2 regions of the Gracilimonas sediminicola genome follow, and region 2 is predicted to be linked to the other one. Evidence: riboswitches for the same ligand, from Rfam matches in the RefSeq annotation. Region 2 holds a riboswitch; the other holds the start of a gene.
The links. A riboswitch is a leader RNA that binds a small molecule or an ion and turns the genes downstream of it on or off. The one in region 2 is predicted to bind S-adenosylmethionine.
Positions count from the first base shown of each region.

Region 1 (7,816 bases), on a different contig from region 2:
CCAGTTCCCGGATTTGTGTAAAGCCTAATGCTTTTCCGAAGCCATTACCAACATAGACAGCTGCCGGAACCCGGCTTTTGAACAGATCTCCATCATGGGGCAAAATCATGGTTACCCCGGTTCGGATATTATCTCCTTCCATAATTGTTTTATGCCCAACCTGTACACCTTCCACATCGGTTATGGCATTCAATGGACCCGGAGTTAAAATACCCGGTTTAATCCCAAGGTCGCGGGGGCGTTGACGATCCTGTGAGAAGCCGCTATTAAAAGTGAATAATAAAATGAACAATATATAAGGTATCGATCTCATCAGGATTTCAGCTGATTAATATTTTTCTATTTTAGAGGAATGTCGTTTCAAAATGACAGATTTGCAAAAAGGGGAAAGAGAAGATGAATAAAAGACGGGGTAGGTATCGGACAGAAACTGTAAGATTAAAATCATGGGATTATGATTGGAACGGGGTCTATTTTGTGACCATATGTACGCATAATCGATTGAACTATTTCGGAGACATTGTCCATAACGTAGAGACACATAATCTTGTGTCTCTACGTTCGAATCAAAACATTCTGCAATTAACAGAAATAGGTAAAATTTCCGAATCTTGTTGGCGGACAATACCAGAACATTTTCCATTCGTAAAATTGGGTGAATTTGTAATTATGCCCAATCATGTTCATGGAATCATTATCATTAATAAAGAAAATGATGGCCGAAATAACGTAGATACACAAAACCGAGCTTATCAGTCCCGGAGCCGTCAAAAATCACTGAACAAATTCGGACCTCAATCCAGGAACCTGCCTTCAATTATCCGGGGGTTCAAAATTGGAGTCACTAAAGGTGCCAGAAAAATTGATGCGGGTTTTAAATGGCAACCCAAATATTACGATCACATAATTAGAGATAGGAAATCATTTGAAACAATCTCAAACTATATAAAGCGGAATCCCGAAAATTGGAAGACTGACGAGTACTTCAGCTCATGATTACAAAATCCCCGCAATATCAATAATATCCCCTAATACACCGGCTGCGGTTACTTCTCGTCCGGCTCCAGGTCCCTGCACAATAATGGGAGAGGTGCTATATCGTTTGGTGTAAATCTGAATGAGGTTATCTGTTCCTTGCAATCCGCCAAGGGGAGAGTCGCCCTTTACCTCTTCAATGCCAACGCTGATGCCATCCGGTGTAAACGTGCCCACATATCTTAGCTTCCGGTTGTTGACCATAGCCTGTGCATTGCGACTTTTCCAATGGCCATCGTATTCGGGTAATTGTTGCAAAAAATCTTCTGTAGAAAGTGAAATCAGCTTTTCCGGAACAAGGGTATCCACCCGGATTTGATCCCGTTCAAATTTATAGCCACTGGTGCGTGCCAGAATCAGGAATTTACGTGCCACATCTTCGCCGGAAAGGTCATCTCTTGGGTCCGGCTCTGAATATCCGCCATCCTTAGCCTTTTTAACCGCTTCACTGAATGGAACACCATTCTGTAATTGGGTGAACAGGTAAGTCATGGTTCCTGAAGCTACTCCGGTGATTTTCGTGATTTCATCTCCACTGTTCAGTAAGGTTTTGAGGGTGCTGATTACAGGAAGTCCGGCACCTACCGCTGTTTCATACCGGTATTGTGCCCGGCCTGAATTGTTTGCATTGATCAACCCATCAAAATAATCCTGGCTAAATGAATTAGCTCGCTTGCTGGGCGTGGCGATATGTACGCCGTTGTCCAACAGGTATTGAAATTGTTGGGCAACGATTTCACTTCCGGTGGCATCGATAAAAATCAGGTTGCCGTCGCTCCTGTTTACCAGTTCGACGGGGATGCTGTTCCAGTCAGTAGGCTCGCCATCGGTCAGCCGGCTTTTACTGATTACCTGCTCCATATCCGGGTTCCATTGGGTGAATTTGCTGTTGCAAACGCCGATCACATTCAGCTCATAAAGTGAGTGATCCAGCTGCCGGATGAGTTTGGTTAGGGTGCCTCCCACAGCGCCTAAACCGGCAATGAAAAGGTTTATGTTCTTTCTTTGTACGGAAAGCTCTTGATGAGTGTCGGTAGTTGTTTTCTTAAGTGTTAGTGTCATGGTTTTACTTCAGTGAGTGAGTGATAAAATGAGTGTAATTGAGTGTTCAACTGATCAAATTCAATTAAAAAGGAATCGTGGCCATAGGGAGATTTCAACTCGGCAAGCCGGCTGTTGGGGATCAGTTTTGCCAGTTCTTGTTGTTCGCTGAGTGGATATAATTTGTCACTTTCAAATCCAACAATTAATACCGGTTGATGCACACCTCCAAGCACTTCTTCAAAACTCCCCCGGCCTCTGGATACATCGTGAGAGTCCATCGCCTTTGACAGGGTGATGTAAGAGTTTGCATCAAACCGGCCTGCCAGCTTTTCTCCCTGGTAATTGAGATATGATTCGACCTGGAAAATTCTCTTTTCAGGGTGAACTTCTCGTCCAAATTTTCGGGCATAGTTCTCCGGGGTTCGATAGGTGAGCATCGCCATGGCTCGGGCAGCGGTGAGTCCTTTGGTCGGTGGATTTTTGGGGTCATAGAAACCGTTATTCCAGCGCTCATCAGCATGAATAGCCATTCGCTGCGCCTGGCTAATACCGATGGCCCAGGGCGAGTGAGATTTTCCCATTGCAAACAAAGCGGCCGATTTAATCCGGTCATCCATGATCGCAAACTCGAGCGCCGTCATTCCTCCTAAAGATCCGCCAATCACTAATTCAATGCCCTGAATATCCCAGTGATCCAGCAAAAGCTGTTGGAAGGCGACGATATCCCGAATGGTGATGTCGGGAAAATCTGCCTGCCAGGGTTTTCCCGTTTCTGGGTTGATGGAAGCAGGGCCGGTAGAACCATAGCAGCTACCCGGTATATTGATGCACAGAATAAAGTGCTTTTCAGGATTGAGAATGCCCCCTTTGTCGAACAACCCGCTGAACCATTCATCGGCGGCGGCATGCCCGGTCAGGGCATGACAAATCAGGATAACATTATCTCTGCTTTTATTGAGAGTCCCCCAGCTTTTCCAGGCAATATCTACATGACTAAAACTATAGCCGGATTCAGTCGTCCAGCTTTTATTCAGGGTTGTGATTTTGATGTCTTTGTTCATATTTCTTCAGTTTCGCGCATCCCTCGGGGTTTGCATAAAGGACTTTCTAAGTTTAATTCTGTTGTTAAAAAAAGCAGGCCCGGATTTCCACCGAACCTGCAAAGGAGTACTAATCGTGGTTACACGGGTACTTTAATTTTTGCGAATGCTTTCTCGAAGTCCTCGATGATATCATCGATATGCTCGATGCCAACGGATACCCGGATCAGGTCACCTTTCACACCGCTCGACTTCTGCTCGGTTTCCGTGAGCTGCTGGTGAGTGGTTGAGGCAGGATGGATAACCAGGGTTTTGGCATCTCCCACATTGGCAAGGTGACTGGATAGCTGTACGTTTTCGATGAATTCTCTCGCGGCATCATATCCGCCTTTCACGCCAAAGGTGAATACCGAACCGAAGTGACCTTCTTTCAGATATTTTTTGGCACGCTCGTGATAATCATGCTCAGGCAGGCCAGTAAAGCTGATCCACTCAACGGCGTCATGATCTTTCAGCCAGTGGGCCAATTTCAGAGCATTTTCATTGTGCCTTTCAACCCGTAAAGACAGCGTTTCCAGCCCCTGCAACAGCAGAAAACTGTTAAATGGAGACTGAGCCGGACCGAAATCACGCAGCCCTTCAACCCGGGCACGAATGGCAAAAGCGATGTTGCCGAAAGGGCCGTCTTCACCGAATACTTCCCAGAAATTAAGTCCGTGATAGGAAGGAGAGGGTTCACTGAATGCGGGGAATTTTCCGTTGCCCCAGTTGAAATTACCACCATCTACAATCACCCCACCGATAGACGTTCCGTGTCCGCCAATCCACTTGGTAGCTGATGCGGTTACGACATTGGCTCCGTGTTTAAGAGGCTGAACAAGGGCACCGCCGGCGCCGAATGTATTATCTACCACAAGCGGGATGTTGTTTTCTTTGGCCAGGGCCGAAAGTCCTTCAAAGTCGGCCACGTTGCCGCGCGGATTTCCGATAGACTCCACATAAATGGCTTTGGTGTTTTCATCGATATGTTTAGCGTATGCTTCGATGGAATCTTCTTTCGCAAAGCGAACATCGATCCCCAACCGGGGCAGGGCTACTTTGAACTGGTTATAAGTTCCGCCATACAGGTATTGGGTTGAAACGATGTTATCGCCGGCCTGGGCCAGATTGGAAATAGCCAAAAACTGGGCAGCCTGTCCGGAGGCTGTTGCCAATGCAGCCACTCCGCCTTCGAGGGCAGCCACCCGGTTTTCAAAAACATCATTGGTCGGGTTCATAATCCGGGTATAGATATTGCCGAATTCACGGAGAGCAAATAGGTTGGCAGCGTGCTCGGTATTATCAAAATTGTACGAAGTGGTTTGATAAATCGGCACCGCTCTCGATCCTGTTGTGGGATCCGGTTCCTGACCTGCATGCAGCTGCAGGGTTTCAAATTTATAGTCGCGTTTTTCTTTGTTGTTGCTCATGATATATTGGTTATAAGTGAGTGTGTTATTTGTTGATTTATTTAGCTATTAAGATTTTGCATCTCTCTGATGAGGCTCCTTAAAACCAAAAAAGCCTCTTTCAGAGATGAATCCGAAAGAGGCTTTATGTCAAAACCAATATCTGTTCGAACTCATCTTTTCCATCACATAAATTTTATGTGACAGACAGGACGTAGCACCTTTTCCTGACAAATAAATTGTCGGGACGGTTGCCAAGGCTTCAAAGGACCTGATCCCTCCACCTTTCTTAATGAGAATGCAACTGTTGTAAAAGAACGATTAAAATATAATCCAACAAAAAAGCCCTTCTGAGTTGCATTCAAAAGGGCTCGTGTAAATTTATTTACGTAATCTCAGCCCTTATGTCTGCGCCATGCACATACACATGCAACACATAGTTGCACAAGAGCTGATAATATTTTGTCGGAAAAATTTCATTACACTAATGTTAAGAGTAGAATTCGGAAGGCGCAAGTTATTTTTTTGAGGGAACACAGACGACAGGTATTGAACAGATGTTCATTGATCTTAAATGTATGCGTGTAATCAATTTAAGATCGTTATAAAATTTCTGAAATGAGAAGACTTTACATCAAAATCTCAAGGTGAAAACAAACGAAGTCATTTGGGAATCTGTCGTATACGCGTCATCTGCGTTCCATTAATACCCCAAATTACGAACCCACCCTTCTTTTTCTCTCCACTTTTCTCTGACCTTCACATGAAGCTCCAAATACACCTGTTTGCCAATGAATTCCTCAACCGATTTCCGGGCTTCAATGCCCAGCTCTTTGATGGCTGTTCCGCCTTTGCCAATCAGCATGCCTTTTTGGGATTTCTGGTTCACGATGATGTCGGCATGGATGCGGTCAATGTCCACATCGGCATCATAAGAAACTACTTCTACCGTACAGGAATACGGGATTTCCTGGTGAAATTGGAGAAAAATCTGTTCACGAATCAGCTCTGAAACAAAGAAACGGACCGGATGCTCGCTTAGGTCTTCTTTAGGATAGAAGGGAGGTCCGGGCAATAAACATCCACGAATATCTTCCATCAATTCTTGCACGCCGGTTCCGGCAGTTGCTGAGATATAATGTGTGGAGCGAATCTTCAGTTTCTCTTGAATCTGCTCGGCCGATTTGCGGGCTTTTTCATCATTTGCGGCATCCATTTTATTAACAACCAGGAACACCGGTTTGTTGATGGATTTTATAAGTTCAATTACATCATCTGTAGGGTGCTTATCCATAGGGTCATGGATGAAGAGGATCACATCGGCATCACTACGTGCACGCTCCACGGTTTTCATCATCGCTTTTTGAAGCTCATACCTTGGTGAGATAACACCGGGAGTATCCAGAAAAACGATCTGAGTATCCTCATCCGAAAATATTCCCACAATCTGATGACGGGTCGTTTGTGCCTTATGGGTAGTGATGGAAATCTTGGCGCCCAGAATATAATTCATCAGGGTAGATTTACCGGCATTCGGCTTCCCGATAATTGCTACATATCCGGATTTGTGGGGTTTGTCTTCCATTTTTTTCATGTATTAATGTGTTGACGTGCTAACGTGTTAAAGTGCTTATGTGTTTTTAGGCTTGCACAGAACACACATAAGCACTTTAACACGTCAACACATTCTTAATCAACCAGGCGTTTTAATTCGGTTATCAGCATCAGCGCCTCAATCGGTGTCATTCGGTTCGGATCTGTGGCTTCCAGTTTATTCAGTACGGTTTCAATTCGGGGATCTACGTGTGTTTGGAACATCGTCATCTGAGAGGTTTCGGGCTGTTTTTCTACTTTCTCAGAGAGATTCTTGGCCGCTTCTTTTTTCGATGAAGCCTCATTCTCAATAGTCCCGTTTTTGTTGGTGATGTCGAGGCTGTGACTTTCCAGGTTCTTCAGGATCTCTTTGGCCCGTTCAATTACAACCTGCGGGAGTCCGGCCATGTCGGCTACCTGAATTCCATAACTATGATCGGCTCCGCCCGGGATGAGCTTCCGCAGAAACACCACCTTGTCGTCATGTTCTTTTACCTGAACGTTGAAATTTTTGGTTCGCTCATACATCTGCTCCAGTTCATTCAGCTCATGGTAATGCGTGGCGAAGAGGGTTTTTGCAGCCACAGGCGCATGGTTATGTAAATACTCAGCCAGCGACCAGGCGATACTCAACCCGTCAAAAGTAGAAGTTCCGCGACCCACTTCATCCAGTAAAATCAAGGACCGTGGAGTGGCATTGTTGAGAATGTTGGCCGCTTCGTTCATTTCAACCAGGAACGTACTTTCCCCTGCAGCCAGGTTATCTGAAGCGCCTACCCGGGTAAAGATTTTATCCACCAGGCCGATTTTGGCTTCTTTGGCAGGAACAAAACTTCCTACCTGGGCCAGCAAGACAATGAGTCCGGTTTGGCGGAGAATGATACTTTTACCGGCCATATTGGGCCCGGTAATAATCAGAATCTGCTGTTCGTCGTTATCCAGCTTAATGTCGTTGGGTATAAATGGCTCACCCATAGGCAGCGACTTTTCAACTACGGGGTGCCTACCTTTTTTGATGTCAATTTCTTCATGATCACCCACTTCCGGTTTGGCATAATTATTCCGGAAGGCGATTTCGGCAAAACCCTGCAGGCAATCCAGCTCGGCAATGGCGTGAGAAACCTGCTGAACGTCATCGGCAAACTCGGCAACATACAGCCTCAGTTCTTCAAACAATTCATACTCCAGGGTTTTGCTGCGTTCCTCAGCAGATAGTACTTTCTCTTCCACCTCTTTCAGTTCCGGGGTGATGTAGCGCTCGGAATTCACCAGCGTTTGCTTTCGGATAAAACTTTCCGGCACTTTGTCTTTATGCGTGTTGGTTACTTCAATGTAGTAGCCAAACACTTTGTTATAGCCGATTTTGAGGGAGGGAATATTATGCTCTTTCGCCAGGTCGTCTTTAATCTTGGCTATATACTTTTTTCCGTTCTTGGCGATATCGCGAAGTTCATCCAGCTCATCGTTAAACCCGTCTTCAATCATGCCACCGTCTCGCACACTGGCCGGTGGATCGTCTTTAAGGGCAGTATTAATTCGTTCCTGAACTTCAATTAACAATTTTAATCGGCTCGAAATATTCTCAAGTAGTGGATCATCAATACCTGAAAACTGGGATTTCAGTCTCGGAATTTGAGCCAGAGAAAGTTTCAGCTG
Region 1 covers NZ_JANDBC010000002.1:622,430-630,245, reverse strand. The annotation lists gene NM125_RS12610 (DmpA family aminopeptidase) at 1-313, opposite strand, end outside; gene NM125_RS12605 (homoserine dehydrogenase family protein) at 997-2,097, opposite strand; gene metX (homoserine O-acetyltransferase MetX) at 2,094-3,140, opposite strand; gene NM125_RS12595 (O-acetylhomoserine aminocarboxypropyltransferase/cysteine synthase family protein) at 3,260-4,588, opposite strand; SAM riboswitch class I at 4,738-4,866, opposite strand; gene era (GTPase Era) at 5,271-6,152, opposite strand; gene mutS (DNA mismatch repair protein MutS) at 6,257-7,816, opposite strand, start outside.
Region 1: linked by a shared signal. The riboswitch ahead of NM125_RS12595 (O-acetylhomoserine aminocarboxypropyltransferase/cysteine synthase family protein) and the one ahead of NM125_RS13730 (homocysteine S-methyltransferase family protein) in region 2 are both predicted to bind S-adenosylmethionine.

Region 2 (7,816 bases):
TAAAATTCAGCGTGCCATCAACCAGGCTAAAGCCATTTTGTGGGAAATGATAGGTCTGGTCAATAAGTTCGTGATAGGTATTTTTCATTAAATAATATGGAATTAAGAACGAAAGAAGTAAATAATTGGGCGACTAATATAAAATATATTTGGCTGTATTTTTTAGAACGAAAATATGTTTTTCTTTTCGACAAAGAAGAAATTACGACCTTTTTCAATTATTACTAAACGAAGAGTTCGTTAAATTTCTATTGATGGAATAGTATTAAATGGGTTTTGTAAATATGACTTTAGGATTCCGTACCCAGATCATCCCCATCGATTCAATGCACAAGTTTTAAAAAGAGTGTAGATTCAGGTATGTCCTTAAAATCAGGTGTTACCTTTTTATTTCTTTTGATCCCGGTTCTGGCGGTTCCACAAAACCGATCTGCGGAATTTCGGGTTTACGAAAACGGTGAAAAGGTTGTTATTCCGGATAGTATGGAGACCGAACTGGCTAACAATTCCTCTCAAATTGAGCAAAAACTTCTTCGATGGTTTGTCTCGGAGGGATTCTTTGATGCGGCTGTGACATCAACTACCGATTCGACTGCACAGGTGACCAAGGGCTGTAAATATCGGCTCGACAAAATGAACGTGCTTTATTCCGGTCAGATTGACTCATCCTCAACCATTGAACCTGATAAGTTTTACACAGATCAGAACTTACGTACAGAAATTGCTGAGCTTATTTATGGGATGGAAGAGGATGGATTTCCTTTTGCTGAAGCCATCATCACGTCCATTATCCCCATAGAAGAAGAGTGTCGGGTTGATGTGGAAATTGAAATCCGAACCGGTGATAAAGTAACCCGGCCGGATATATACTTCTCCGGAGCAAAAACAAACTCACAGGATTACCTGAGAAAGATTTCGAGGTTTAATACAAACAGACAGGTTTCACCTGATTATCTCAGGGTTTTACGCTCGAATTTGAATTCAAGTGGTCTTTTTAATGCTGTTGAACCGGCCCGTATTTATCTTCGTCAGGGAGAGCCGGTTATCGTTTTTAGTGTGGAGGAGCGGTCGCTGAACCAGTTTGATGGTTTACTCGGTTATGTGCCGGATGCTGCCGGAAATGGGCAAATTGCAGGGGATGTGGAGCTGTCGCTATGGAATGTACTTACCCAGGGAAACGGCGTTGATTTTCGTTATCAACGACTACGGCCGGAAACCAGCCAGCTGAATCTGAAAGCTTCCCAGGATTGGATTGGGGAAATTCCGGTGGGCATTTCAGCCGGAATGCAGCTCTACCAGAATGACACCACTTACCAAAGCCGGGATTTTGATCTGGACGGATATTTCCTGGTGGGCTCAGGCGTAAAACTGATAGGAGGAGTGGGTTTCCAAAGTACTACGTCGGGCAGTAATCTTCCGCAGGTTGTGGAGCCGGATGGACAAAAAAGAACCGCCCGATTAGGTTTTGAATTCACCAATGTAGACCGGTTTGATGTACCGACCAAAGGCAGTTCCATTCGACTGATACTTGGTATCGCAAATAAAGATTTAAGCGATGATTCCCTCACGTCATTCACGCAGAATTCTCTTGAATTCACTGCCCGTAACTATATGCCTATCTTTGATAAAAGCGTAATTGCCACTTCTTTACATGGCTTTTTGCTGGAATCTGATAAAGTAACCACCAACGACTTAATCCGGTTTGGAGGAGCTAATTCCTTCCGTGGCTATGCCGAGCAGCAGTTCCGGGCCGGAACCATGCTTTGGGGAGATGTTGAATATAGATTCTTACTCAACCGACAGTCTTATCTGTTCGGTTTCGGAGCGGCGGGAGGTTTTAACCGACCAAGACTACTTACCGAAACCAATAACGACTTCCAAATAACGAAATATCTTTTTTCCACAGGTTTTGGGCTGAGTTACCAAACCCAAATCGGCCGATTGAAATTTACCTACGCTATTTCTCCCGAAGAGTCTATAGGTAACGGAAAGGTGCATTTTGGGATTAGGACGGAGCTTTGATTATGATTCAAAAAGAGAGTATTGATTAGGTTGGGAGCAATTTTGAAATTCGACTTAGCCTTTAACAATTATAGTAACTCAGTATGTCACAATCACGAAAACAAAAATTAGAAGAGAAAGAAGATGTCACCAGTTTTCTTGAAACAAAGTCAATCAATTCTAAAAGCTTAATTCAAGATGAAAGCCCTGATTTTGTTATAGAATATGAGGGTCTCAATTTAGGAATTGAGCATCAAAGACTTTTTCAACCAAAGGATAGAGAAGATTTAGTACCTCAGAACCAAGAAGCTTTAAAAGATAAGGTTTTACTAAAGGCTAAATCGAAATACAATGATAAGAGTGAAACGAATGTATTGGTTTTTGTCGACTTTGAAGAGGTCCAAACTTATAATAGAATTAAATTCAAATTATCCAATAAAGATGTTGAAAAACTATCAGACCAAATTTCCTTGTTGGTTCATTTCAATAATAGAAAATCAGAATCAAAAGTTTTACTCAATAAAAAATTCTTTAACAGTATTAAGGATGAAATAAAGGTTGATGAAAGAATTAAAGCAATTACAATCTGGAATAATGATTCTTATGGTAGGTCGTCTTTTGAAAGAGTTAGAGGTGGAAAAATTCCAATATCAAGTCCTGAGTTTTTACAAAAAAAAATACTTAAGAAAGATCAAAAGGTTACTGAGTATTATCAAAAATGTGATTTGATTTGGCTACTTCTAGTAGTAAAGCCACTAACATTTGAAAGGTCTTTTGATTTATTAGACTCTAATAAATTCTTATCAAAAAATTATGAATCAAATTTTGATAAAGTATTCTTGTTTACAAGAGATACACAAAGTATTTATGAATTAAAATAGACCTAAAACTTACTCTCGTTTCAGTACTCCGCTCCGGAATTCCAAATCTAAACTCAGCCTCAAGCAATCGGACCATTTTAATCTTATGAAGATTCATTGCTATTGCTCTGAATGACTTTTCTTATCAGTGACTATCTGTCTAATCCTTGTCATCCGTGTTCCATTCTTATAAGTTGCTCAGCGGCTCAACAACTATTATATTCAAAACGCAATTTATTGAATGCTTATAAAGAAAGACCGAGGGATGGGCCCGATGACGTCTTGGCAACCACTTCTAAAAAGGGGCAGGTGCCAAATCCCACTAAGTACATAACCCGTTATGTGCTTAGAAAGATAAGCGAGCTAATCACTCACGCTCTTTCTGTATAAGCTAATCCAACATCGAAAGAGTGAATATAGAACAAGCATTACAAGACCGAATCCTGATTCTCGACGGTGCCATGGGTACCATGATTCAGCGCTATAAGCTGACAGAAGAGGATTTCCGGGGCGAGCAGCTCAAAGATCATGCAGACGACCTGAAAGGCAATAACGATTTATTAAGCCTTACCCGTCCGGATATCATTCAGGCCATCCATGAAGAATATCTGGAAGCGGGAGCGGATATCGTGGAAACCAACACTTTCAGCGGAACCACCATCGCTCAGGCTGATTACAACCTGGAGCACATCGTGTATGAACTGAACCGGAAGTCGGCTGAAATCGCGAAGAAAGCCACGGACAAATTCTCCAGGCAGAACCCGGATAAACCACGATTTGTTGCCGGTTCGATGGGACCAACCAATAAAACGGCTTCTATTTCGCCTGAAGTCACCGATCCCGGCTATCGCGCTGTTACTTTCGATGAACTGGCGGAGGCTTATAAAGAACAAGCCAAAGGACTGATGGATGGCGGAGCGGATTTACTGCTTATAGAAACTATTTTCGACACACTGAATGCCAAAGCAGCTCTCTTTGCGATACAGGAATTGTTTGATGAGCGGGGAGATAAGTTACCCATCATGGTTTCAGGAACTATTACCGATGCTTCGGGACGAACGCTTTCAGGACAGACGGTAGAAGCGTTCTTAATCTCTGTTTCACACGCTCCAATTCTCAGTGTTGGATTCAATTGCGCCCTGGGGGCAAAGCAACTACAGCCTTACCTCCAAAATTTGGCTGAAAAATCAGATTTTTATGTTAGTGCCTACCCGAATGCGGGGCTTCCGAATGAGTTCGGGGAATATGATCAGGGGCCGGAACTGATGGGGCAGGAAGTGGAGAAATATTTGGAAGATAACTTGGTGAATATCCTCGGGGGTTGTTGTGGAACTACTCCAGCACATATTTCAAAGATGGCAGAACTGGCCCGGAATTATGAACCTCGAATTGCTAATAGCAAAGGTGCAAAGTTCGCAAAGGATATCAATTAAACATGGAGAATTCAGGCAGAAATATACTCCCAACGCACCAATCAGTTAGTAAACTTTCCGTTAATCCTTTAATCTTTGCGCAACTCAGCGCGCTCTGCGATTAATTATGCAATCATTACCTCTAAAGTTAAGCGGACTCGAACCTTTAATTATAACAGAAGATTCCAATTTTGTTAATATTGGGGAACGCACAAATGTAACGGGTTCAAGGACTTTTCTTAATTACATAAAAAATAAAGAATATGATAATGCGCTGAAGGTAGCCCTTGATCAGGTGCAGGGCGGGGCACAGATCCTGGACGTCAATATGGATGAAGGGATGCTCGATAGCGCCGAGGAAATGACGCACTTCCTGAATTTGATTGCCTCCGATCCCGACATTGCCCGAATTCCGATTATGGTGGATTCCTCAAAGTGGGAAGTTATCCTGGCCGGACTCAAATGCCTACAGGGGAAAGGTGTCGTAAATTCTATCAGCCTTAAGGATGGCGAGGAGGAGTTTATTCGCAGGGCAAAAATTATTCGTCGATTTGGAGCGGCTGTAATTTGTATGGCTTTTGATGAAGAAGGTCAGGCCGATACCTTGCCCAGACGTAAGGAGATTTGTGGTCGTGCATATAAACTACTGACTGAAGAAGTAGGGTTTGATCAATCGGACATTATTCTGGATCCGAATATCTTCCCGGTTGCAACAGGAATGGAGGAGCATCGCCGGAATGCCATCGACTTTTTTATGGCTGCCAAGTGGATTCGTGAAAACCTGCCCGGAGCTCATGTAATAGGCGGGGTCAGCAATGTATCGTTCTCTTTCCGTGGGAATAACTGGGTTCGTGAAGCTATTCACTCCGCTTTTCTGTATCACGGGATACAGCACGGCATGGATATGGGGATTGTGAATCCCACTCAGCTTGAAGTGTACGATGACATTCCGAAGGATCTGCTTGAACGAGTGGAAGACGTCCTATTTGACAGAAGGGAGGATGCCACCGAACGTTTGCTTGATATTGCCGGGGAGTACAAAGGTGAATCTACTTCAACCCAAAAGAAAACAAGCGATGAATGGCGAAATAAGCCGGTTGAAGAGCGATTGAGTCATTCACTGGTTAAAGGGATTAATGAGTATGTGGAAGAGGATGCAGAGGAAGCTCGTGTGAAATATGGGAGTCCGTTGGAAGTAATCGAAGGTCCGCTTATGGATGGTATGAATGTAGTAGGCGATCTGTTTGGTTCCGGTAAGATGTTTCTCCCGCAGGTTGTGAAAAGTGCCCGCGTGATGAAACAGGCCGTTGCCTATCTGACGCCATACCTGGAAGAAGAAAAAGCCAAAAACAAAGATACCAGTGAGCAACCCAAGGTTCTTTTAGCCACGGTTAAGGGAGATGTGCATGACATTGGTAAGAATATCGTAAGTGTGGTTTTGGCTTGTAATAACTACAATGTGGTGGACCTTGGGGTGATGGTTCCGGCTGATAAGATTCTGGATGAAGCCGAGAAGCACAATGTGGATGCTATTGGATTAAGTGGACTAATTACGCCTTCCCTGGATGAAATGATCCATGTAGCCCGGGAGATGAAGAAAAGAAAGATGGATCTGCCGTTGCTCATTGGCGGAGCAACAACCTCCCGGCTTCATACCGCCGTGAAAATTGATCCTGAGTATGATGGCTCCATTATTCATGTGCTGGATGCTTCAAGGGCGGTTTCGATTGCGGGTGATGTGATCAGTAAAAAAAGAAGGAATGGCGTTCGGTTGGAGGTGAAGAAAGAGTATGAGGAGCTTCGGAAGCAGCATGAAAGCCGGCAAAACCGAAAAGAACTGCTCAGCTATGAAGAAGCAAAAACCAATAAGGTAGAAATTGACTGGGAAGGCCATAAGCCTCCAAAACCCTCATTCTTGGGTACTAAGACATTTGAGGATTACCCGATTTCAGAGTTAAGAAATTATATTGACTGGTCTCCCTTTTTTCGAACGTGGATGCTCACCGGAAAATACCCGGATATTCTGGAAGATGAGGAAGTAGGAGAGCAGGCACAGTCTCTTTTTGATGATGCTCAAGTACTCATCGATCGTATTGTGGAAGAAGATTTATTACAAGCAAAAGCTGTTATAGGCTTCTATCCTGCAAATAGTTACGGAGATGATATAAAGCTGTATGAAGATGAGAATCGATCGGAGCAGAAAAGCGTATTCCACTTTTTAAGGCAGCAAAGCAAGAAGAGAACGGGGCAATCAAATTCTTGTCTGTCGGATTTTATCGCACCGGAACAAACAGGAATTCCTGACTACATCGGATTCTTTGCCGTTACGGCCGGGCTGGGTATTGAAGCCATCATCGAGGAATACAAAAAAGTGAATGACGATTATAATGTGATATTGGTGAAAGCCGTGGCTGACCGCCTCGCTGAAGCCTTTGCCGAACGTATGCACGAAAGAGTTCGGAAAGAATTTTGGGGATATTCGGACGAGGAAAATTTCAGCAATGACGAATTGATAGCTGAAGCTTATTCCGGAATTCGCCCGGCACCGGGATATCCGGCCTGTCCCGATCATACCGAGAAACGCATTTTATTTGACTTGCTGCAGGTAGAAAAGAATGCAGAAATCAAACTCACCGAATCATTTGCTATGTACCCGGCATCATCGGTAAGCGGGATTTACTTTTCACATCCTGATTCCCGGTATTTCCGTGTGGGAAACATTGGTGAAGACCAGGTTATTGACTACGCAGAACGAAAATCATCTACGAAAGAGGAAGTCGAAAAGTGGCTTTCTCCAATTTTAGACTACGAGCCTACGAAAGAATGAAAGTAACTGAACACATTGAAAAAGCGAACGGTGATACGCTGTTCTCATTTGAAGTTTTACCACCGCTTAAGGGGCAAAATATCCGGTCCTTATTTGATCATATGGATCCGTTGATGGAGTTTAACCCACCTTTTGTGGATGTAACCTATCATAGGGAGGAGTTCGTGTATAAAAAGCGCGAAAACGGGCTTCTGGAGCGGAAAACGGTGCGTAAACGTCCGGGTACCGTAGGGATTTGTGCTGCCATTCAAAATCATTATAAGGTTGATGCCGTGCCGCATATCATCTGTGGCGGTTTTACTAAAGAAGACACCGAGAATGCACTCATCGACCTGAATTTTCTGGGGATTGATAATGTGCTGCTCATTCAGGGTGATACACGCAAGCCCGAACGGGAGTTCAAACCGGAGCCGGGCGGACATGCCTATGCATCAGAATTGATAGAGCAGGTAGTGGATTTGAACAACGGGGTTTACCTGGATGAAGAGCTGGAAAATGCCAAGCCCTCGGATTTCTGCATCGGGGTGGCCGGCTATCCTGAAAAGCATTTTGCGGCTCCAAACATGCAAACAGATTTAAAATACCTGAAGCTCAAACAGGATATCGGTGGAGATTACATTGTTACCCAAATGTTCTTCGATAACAAATGCTATTTCGACTTTGTGCAAAAATGCAGGGAAGCCGGTATCACCTTACCAATTATTCCGGGGCTAAAG
Region 2 covers NZ_JANDBC010000003.1:169,515-177,330, forward strand. The annotation lists gene NM125_RS13715 (type III PLP-dependent enzyme domain-containing protein) at 1-88, opposite strand, end outside; gene NM125_RS13720 (BamA/TamA family outer membrane protein) at 361-2,022, shown strand; gene NM125_RS13725 (hypothetical protein) at 2,106-2,882, shown strand; SAM riboswitch class I at 3,104-3,222, shown strand; gene NM125_RS13730 (homocysteine S-methyltransferase family protein) at 3,323-4,294, shown strand; gene metH (methionine synthase) at 4,401-7,100, shown strand; gene NM125_RS13740 (methylenetetrahydrofolate reductase) at 7,097-7,816, shown strand, end outside.